3 regions of the Streptosporangium sp. NPDC006007 genome follow, and region 2 is predicted to be linked to each of the others. Evidence: riboswitches for the same ligand, from Rfam matches in the RefSeq annotation. Region 2 holds a riboswitch; each other region holds the start of a gene.
What was found. Region 2 has a riboswitch for cobalamin ahead of ABZ194_RS23595 (CbtB domain-containing protein). Riboswitches for the same ligand answer to the same signal wherever they lie in the genome.

Region 1 (2,256 bases), on a different contig from region 2:
GGGCATGACGTCGGCCTACGAGTCGATCGTCGGCTATCTCCCCTACAACGCCAGGCCCACCATGTCCGGGCAGAGCGGGGAGGTCCTGCGGGCCGGGAGCTTCCTGCTGCTGCAGAGCGACCTGAGCGCCAAGGCGCTGCGCCGCCGGGTGGACGCCACGTTCCTGCGGGATCCGGCGCTGTTCACCGAGGCCGCCAACGAGCACGCGCGTGAGCTGGCCCGGCCCTGGCAGGAACGCGGGGGGCTGGAGGCGCTCGACCACATGTACGTCTCCTACCGGATCGGCCGCTGGCAGGCCGGGGCCCGGGCCGGATCACTGCGCCGGGGCGACCCGATCTGGCCGTTCCTCGACAACCGGGTGGTGCGGGCGGCACTGGGCCTGGACCAGACCTGGCGGCTGTCCGAGGAGGTCATCCACCGGCTCACCGCCGGCCTCGCCCCCTCGCTCAGGAACGTTCCGATCGAGGGAAAGCCGTGGCGGTTCACCGTGGGCAGGCGCTACTACCCCTGGCAGCGCAGGCCCGGCTTCCTGACGGCGCCGAAGACCGGCGGAGGCTGGAGCTGGCGGACCGGCCCCGACGAGACGCTGACGGCGGTGCTCCGCGACCACGTCCTCGGTCATCTCGACCTGCTGGCCCCCATCGTCGCCCCCGACGAGGTCCGCAGACTGTTCGCCGACCCGGTGCTCAAGAGGCCCGCCCAGGGCTGGCACCTCTACACCGTGGCCACGATGCTGTCCGGCGTCTATCCGGGCAGGGCCCCCGAAGGGCTCACCCCGATCCGGGTCCCCATCCCCTCGTGAGCCGGCGCCACGGAGCCGGGCTCTCCGGCCGTCGTGAACGTGAACGGCACCGCGAACCGGCACTGTGAACCGCCCTCTGTGACATCCGCCGGGGTCCGTCGGGGAAAAAATCGGAGCGGGCCGGGTTATGCTGCCGGTGCGGCTGGTTCGCCGCTCCCCGACCGGAGCGGCGAGGCAACAGGGAACCCGGTGCGACTCCGGGACTGCCCCGCAGCGGTGAGTGGGAACGACCGCCGTCACACAAGCACTGGGTGGGACAACCACCTGGGAAGCGACGGCCAGTAGGAACGAGTGCGACGCCCACGAGTCCGAATACCTGCCACCGCCCGCGTGCCGGTCGGCACGCGGCCGTCCATGGCCCCGCGGGAGGGCCGAGGGGATCGCCTTTCCCTCGGCATGCCCGCGCACGGCCGGGTTCCACGAGGGAAAAGGACCCATGAGAGACCAGCGCACCACCGTTCTCGGCTACCCCAGGATCGGCCCCGACCGGGAGTTGAAGAAGGCCGTCGAGGCCTACTGGGCCGGCACGATCGACGCCTCCCGGCTCCGTGCCGTCGGCCGCGACCTGCGCGAGCGCACCTGGACGGATCTCCGCGACGCGGGGCTGACCGACATCCCGTCCAACACCTTCTCCTTCTACGATCACGTCCTCGACACCACCGTCATGCTCGGCGCGGTCCCCGTCCGCTTCGCCGGGCTCGACGGCCTCGACCGCTACTTCGCGATGGCGCGCGGCACCCAGGGCATCGCGCCCCTGGAGATGACCAAGTGGTTCGACACGAACTACCACTACCTGGCGCCCGAGCTCGGCCCCGACACCCGGTTCCGGCTCGACTGGAAGAAGCCGCTGACCGAGTACGGCGAGGCCAGGGAGCTGGGCATCGAGACCAGGCCGGTGCTGGTCGGCCCGCTCAGCTACCTGCTGCTGGCCAAGTCAACCGCCGAGACCACGGCCGAGACCATGGCCGGGCCCGCCACCGGATCCCCCGCGGAGACCGGCGAGAGCGGCGGGGAGGCCGGCTTCTCACCGCTGCTGCTCCTGGACGACCTGCTGGACGTCTACGCCGAACTGCTGGAGCGGCTGGCCTCCGCCGGAGTCGCCGAGGTGCAGCTCGACGAGCCCGCGCTGGCCGGAGACAGGTCCGTTGAGGAGTTGAAGGCCCTCGCCCGCGCCTACGACCACCTCGGCGGGCTCAGCCACCGTCCCCGCCTGCTGGTGGCCACCTACTTCGGCGAGATCGGCGAGGCGCTGCCGGTGCTCGCGGCGTCCCGGGTCGAGGCCATCGGGCTGGACTTCGTGGCCGGTCCCGGCAACCTCGCCGGGGCCGCGGGGCTGGCGGGCAAGACCGTGGTGGCCGGGGTGGTGGACGGCCGCAACGTGTGGCGGACCAGGCTGCCCGCCGCGCTGTCCACCTGCGCCGCGCTGCTCGGACTGGCCGGGGAGGTGGTGGTCT
Region 2 (2,256 bases):
AGCCCGGCGGCCCGGCGCAGGCCGGGGCCGTCGAGCGGTTCGTCGCCGGGGAACGCGGCCCGTGCCGTCGCCGCCGTCGACCCGTGGGAGACGAGCAGCAGGCGGGTGACCCCCACCGGGGCCGTCACACCGGGCTGCGTCGGCGCGCGGCGAAGGCGAAGAGCGCGCCGACGCCAAGCCAGAACACCGCCTGGGTACCGAGGGAGGCGATACGGAAGTCCCACAGGAGGTCGGCGGGGAAGCCCGGGGGCACCTCGTCGATCTCCGGCAGGAGGATCCAGGCGGCCGCCACCGGCACCAGCAGGGACGCGCCGCCGGCCAGCCAGCGCAGCCACGGCTCGCTCCGGGAGGCGTACCGGTAGGCGGCGGTGCCCGCGCCGACGGCGAGGATCCCGACGACCACCGCGGTCAGGTAGAGCACCGTCCGCTGGTCGATCGTCTCGGGGTCTCCGACGGCAGGCGGGTTGGCGGGATATTTCAGGAAGGGCACCAGGACGATCGCGAGGAACGCCGCCGCCGCGAGGGTGACCGCGAGCACCGGTTCCGATCGGGGGCCGACCCTGCCGCGCACCGCCGCGTAGACGAGGGCGAACAGGCCGCCGACGGCCACGCCGTACAGGCCGAGGGCGAGGAAGAGTCCGAGGCGCTGGCCGTTCCTGCTGACGGGCGCCTCGTCCTCGTCGTGGGAGTGGGCGGGCTGGGCCGCCTCGTGGGAGTGGGCACCGGCGGGGGAGGCCGCCGCGGCCGCCTCCTCCAGCGCGATGGCCCGATCGATGCGCGGCTCGCCCGCGGTGTAGGCGAAGACGGCCGCGAACAGGCCGGCGAGCAGTCCGACGAGCATGCCCCGGACGATGAGTTTGACGATCACGTGCGGCTCAGTGACACGGGACGCCGAGCAGATGGCGCCCGTCGTGCATGAGTTCGTGCAGGTAGTTACCGGCCTGCGAGACGGCTCCCTGGTCGAAGGCGACCAGGTAGGCGACCAGCAGCAGCACCGGTACGGCGAGCAGCCAGCGGGTGAGTGCCTGCCATGGGATGGGCTGGGCCTGCGGAACCGAGATCTGGCTCACGGCCACCTCCTCCGGGATTGACGCGTCCCTTTTCGTAGGTCGGTGGCGGCCGAGTGACCTGGCTCCCGGTCCCGAAGGGCCCGGTTACAGTGGCGCGACCGCACCGGAATCTCACCGGATTTCCCTCGCACCGCCACAAAACACCCGGAACGTACCTCGGTTTGCCGTCATCCGTCAATCCACACGGCATCGGACGCGTCCCTGGCGGAGACACCTCCGCCTCGCCGGGGCGTCCGGACGTCGCCTTTGGGGGAGGCGCCCGTCCGGGCGCCTCCCCCAAAGGCGACGATCACTGCTCACCGGTGAGGGCGGTCACCAGGTCGGCGGCGGAGCGGCAGCGGTCGAACAGCTCGCCCACATGGGCCTTGGTGCCGCGGAGCGGCTCCATGGTCGGGACGCGCTGCAGCGACTCGCGGCCGGGGATGTCGAAGATGACCGAGTCCCAGGAGGCGGCGGCCACCGACTCGCTGAACTGGCTCAGGCAGCGGCCCCGGAAGTAGGCCCGGGTGTCGCTGGGCGGGGCCTCGATGGCCCGCTGGACCTCGTCCTCGGTCACCAGGCGCTGCATCCGGCCGCGGGCCACCAGCCGGTTGTACAGGCCGCGGTCGGGGCGGATGTCGGAGTACTGGAGGTCGACGAGCTGCAGGCGGGGATGGGACCAGGGCAGGCCGTCGCGGGTGCGGTAACCCTCCAGCAACTCCAGCTTGGCCACCCAGTCGAGCTCCCGTGACAGCTGCATCGGGTCCTCCGCCAGGCGGGTGAGGACCGACTCCCAGCGGTCCAGGACGTCCTTGGTCGGCTCGTCCACGCCGTTGCCGCTGCGTTCCTCGGCGTACTTGCGCGCCAGCTCCAGGTATTCCATCTGGAGCTGGACCGCGGTGAGCCTGCGGCCGTCGCGCATGGAGATCTCGTACTTCAGCGTCGGGTCGTGGGAGACCGCGCGCAGCGCCTGGACGGGGTTGTCCACCACGAGGTCGCGGGTGAAGTAACCGTCCTCGATCATGGCCAGGACCAGCGCCGTCGAGCCCAGCTTCAGGTAGGTCGAGATCTCCGACATGTTGGCGTCGCCGATGATGACGTGCAGCCTGCGGTACTTCTCCGGGTCGGCGTGCGGCTCGTCGCGGGTGTTGATGATCGGCCGCTTGAGCGTGGTCTCCAGCCCCACCTCGACCTCGAAGAAGTCGGC
Region 3 (2,256 bases), on a different contig from region 2:
GGGCGGAGATCGCCAACGCCGACTCCGTGACGGAGGCCACCACCCCGCTGGCCCGGCTGGTCGGCGACTGGGCCGCCCTGGTCGTCCCGGCGCACTCCCTGCTGCGCAGCTTCGAGGACTTCGCCGCGGTGCTCCGCCGCAACCCGGCCGAGATGATGGTGGGCGGACGGCTGGAGGGGGGCTCCGACCACGTGCTCTACGGCATGATCGGCAGGTGCCTGGGGGTGGACGTCCGGCTGCTCGACTACGCGGGATACTCCGGCGGAGCCGAGGCCGCCGAGGCGCTCTACGAGGGCCGGGTGGCCGCGATCCTGGGGTCGGCGCGCTCCTTCATGCCGGACATCGCCGCGGGCCGCGTGCGGCCGCTGGTGGTCTCCTCCGCCGAGCGGATCGAGGGGATCGACGCGCCGACGCTGATGGAACGCGAGGTCCGGCTGGAGTACACAGACTGGTGCGGGCTGCTCGGCCCGCGCGGCATGAGCGCCGGGGACCGGGAGGAGGCCCTCGCCCTGTGCGACCGGATCGACGCCTCACCCCGCTGGCAGGCCGTCTGCGCGGCCAACGGCTGGAACCGGGTCTACCTGAGCGGCGACGATTTTCGTCAGTGGCTCGTCACCGAGACCCGCCGTACCCGGGGAGTGCTCAACGAGCTTGGATTAATGAGGTCTATCGCCACAAGTTGTTGGGGTAGTTGCGCCGGGCGGCACTAGATGTAGGATCCTGGTCGTTGCTGGTTCGCCCATCGGGGCGAGGTAAGAGGGAACCCGGTGAAAGTCCGGGACTGCCCCGCAGCGGTGAGCGGGAACGACCGCCGTCATGAAGCACTGGGTGAGGTCTGCCTGGGAAGCGACGGCCAGTAGGCATGCGCCAGGCGCCCGCGAGTCCGAAAACCTGCCGGTGACGTGATTGGTCCAGGGCCTCGCGGGAGGGCCCGCGGAGCGAGGCGGTCCGGTGTGCCCGGAACCGTCTGTGACGCGTGCGCCCCTTCCGGTTGAGAGCCGTGCGGGGAATACGAACGCGCGAGGGGTAACACGTGACACAGACCTTGGTCGACGTCGCCGAGGAGATCGGGCGGAACCCGGCGGACCGCCGGTTGGCCATTGAGGAGGCCGCGGCCCGGGTGATCACCGACCCGGAGAACTCCAGAGTGGCCGCCGGACTGCTGGCCGGGCTGATCGCCGACGAGGCGGCCGGGAACGGGGTCCGCACCTTCTCCGAGTCCATCGCCGCGACCCACGCGGCCGGGCTCGTCCAGGACGGGCTGGCCGCGTTCGTGACCGCCAACGCCGCCGTGCTCGACGCGCTGGTGGCACCGGACGCCGACGCCCGCTTCGAGTACTTCGGGCTGCGCACGGTCTACGACCGCTACCTGCTGCGCCACCCAGAGACCCGGAAGGTCCTGGAGCGCCCCCAGCACTTCCTCCTCCGGGTGGCCTGCGGCCTGTCGGAGACGGTCGAGGAGGCCGCCGAGCTGTACGCGCTCATGGCGACCCTGTCCTACCTGCCCAGTTCGCCCACCCTGTTCAACTCCGGGTCGCGCAGGCCCCAGCTGTCGTCCTGCTTCCTGCTCGACTCCCCGAGGGACGAGCTGGAGTCCATCTACGACCGGTACGGGCAGGTCGCGCGGCTGTCGAAGTACGCCGGGGGGATCGGCATCGCCTGGACCCGCGTCCGCTCGCGCGGCTCGCTGATCCGCGGCACCAACGGCCACTCCAACGGCATCGTGCCGTGGCTGCGCACCCTCGACTCCAGCGTCGCCGCGGTCAACCAGGGGGGACGCCGCAAGGGCGCGGCCTGCGTCTACCTGGAGTCCTGGCACGCCGACGTCGAGGAGTTCCTCGAACTGCGCGACAACACCGGCGAGGAGGCCCGCCGCACCCACAACCTGAACCTCGCCAACTGGATCCCGGACGAGTTCATGCGCCGGGTCGAGGCCGACGAGACGTGGTCGCTGTTCGACCCCAAGGAGGTCCCGCACCTCACCGACCTGTACGGCGCCGCGTTCGAGGAGGCCTACCGGGCCGCCGAGGCCGAGGGCCGGTTCGTCAAGCAGATCCCGGCCCGCGCCCTGTACGGCCGCATGATGCGCACCCTCGCCCAGACCGGCAACGGCTGGATGACCTTCAAGGACGCCGCCAACCGGACCTCCAACCAGACGTCCCGGCCCGAGAACGTCATCCACCTGTCGAACCTCTGCACCGAGATCCTGGAGGTCACCGGCGACGCCGAGACCGCCGTGTGCAACCTCGGATCGAT

Region 1: it holds a riboswitch for cobalamin, as region 2 does, so the genes downstream of both, metE (5-methyltetrahydropteroyltriglutamate--homocysteine S-methyltransferase) here and ABZ194_RS23595 (CbtB domain-containing protein) in region 2, are expected to answer to the same signal.
Region 3: it holds a riboswitch for cobalamin, as region 2 does, so the genes downstream of both, ABZ194_RS19390 (ribonucleoside-diphosphate reductase subunit alpha) here and ABZ194_RS23595 (CbtB domain-containing protein) in region 2, are expected to answer to the same signal.

The regions. Positions count from the first base shown of each region.
Region 1 is NZ_JBEXUG010000015.1:16,827-19,082, reverse strand. Features, by position in the region: gene ABZ194_RS14400 (asparagine synthase-related protein) at 1-802, shown strand, start outside; cobalamin riboswitch at 929-1,141, shown strand; gene metE (5-methyltetrahydropteroyltriglutamate--homocysteine S-methyltransferase) at 1,239-2,256, shown strand, end outside.
Region 2 is NZ_JBEXUG010000035.1:48,858-51,113, reverse strand. Features, by position in the region: gene ABZ194_RS23605 (histidine phosphatase family protein) at 1-128, opposite strand, end outside; gene ABZ194_RS23600 (CbtA family protein) at 125-868, opposite strand; gene ABZ194_RS23595 (CbtB domain-containing protein) at 876-1,070, opposite strand; cobalamin riboswitch at 1,100-1,220, opposite strand; gene dop (depupylase/deamidase Dop) at 1,360-2,256, opposite strand, start outside.
Region 3 is NZ_JBEXUG010000024.1:24,193-26,448, forward strand. Features, by position in the region: gene ABZ194_RS19385 (tripartite tricarboxylate transporter substrate-binding protein) at 1-710, shown strand, start outside; cobalamin riboswitch at 715-914, shown strand; gene ABZ194_RS19390 (ribonucleoside-diphosphate reductase subunit alpha) at 1,034-2,256, shown strand, end outside.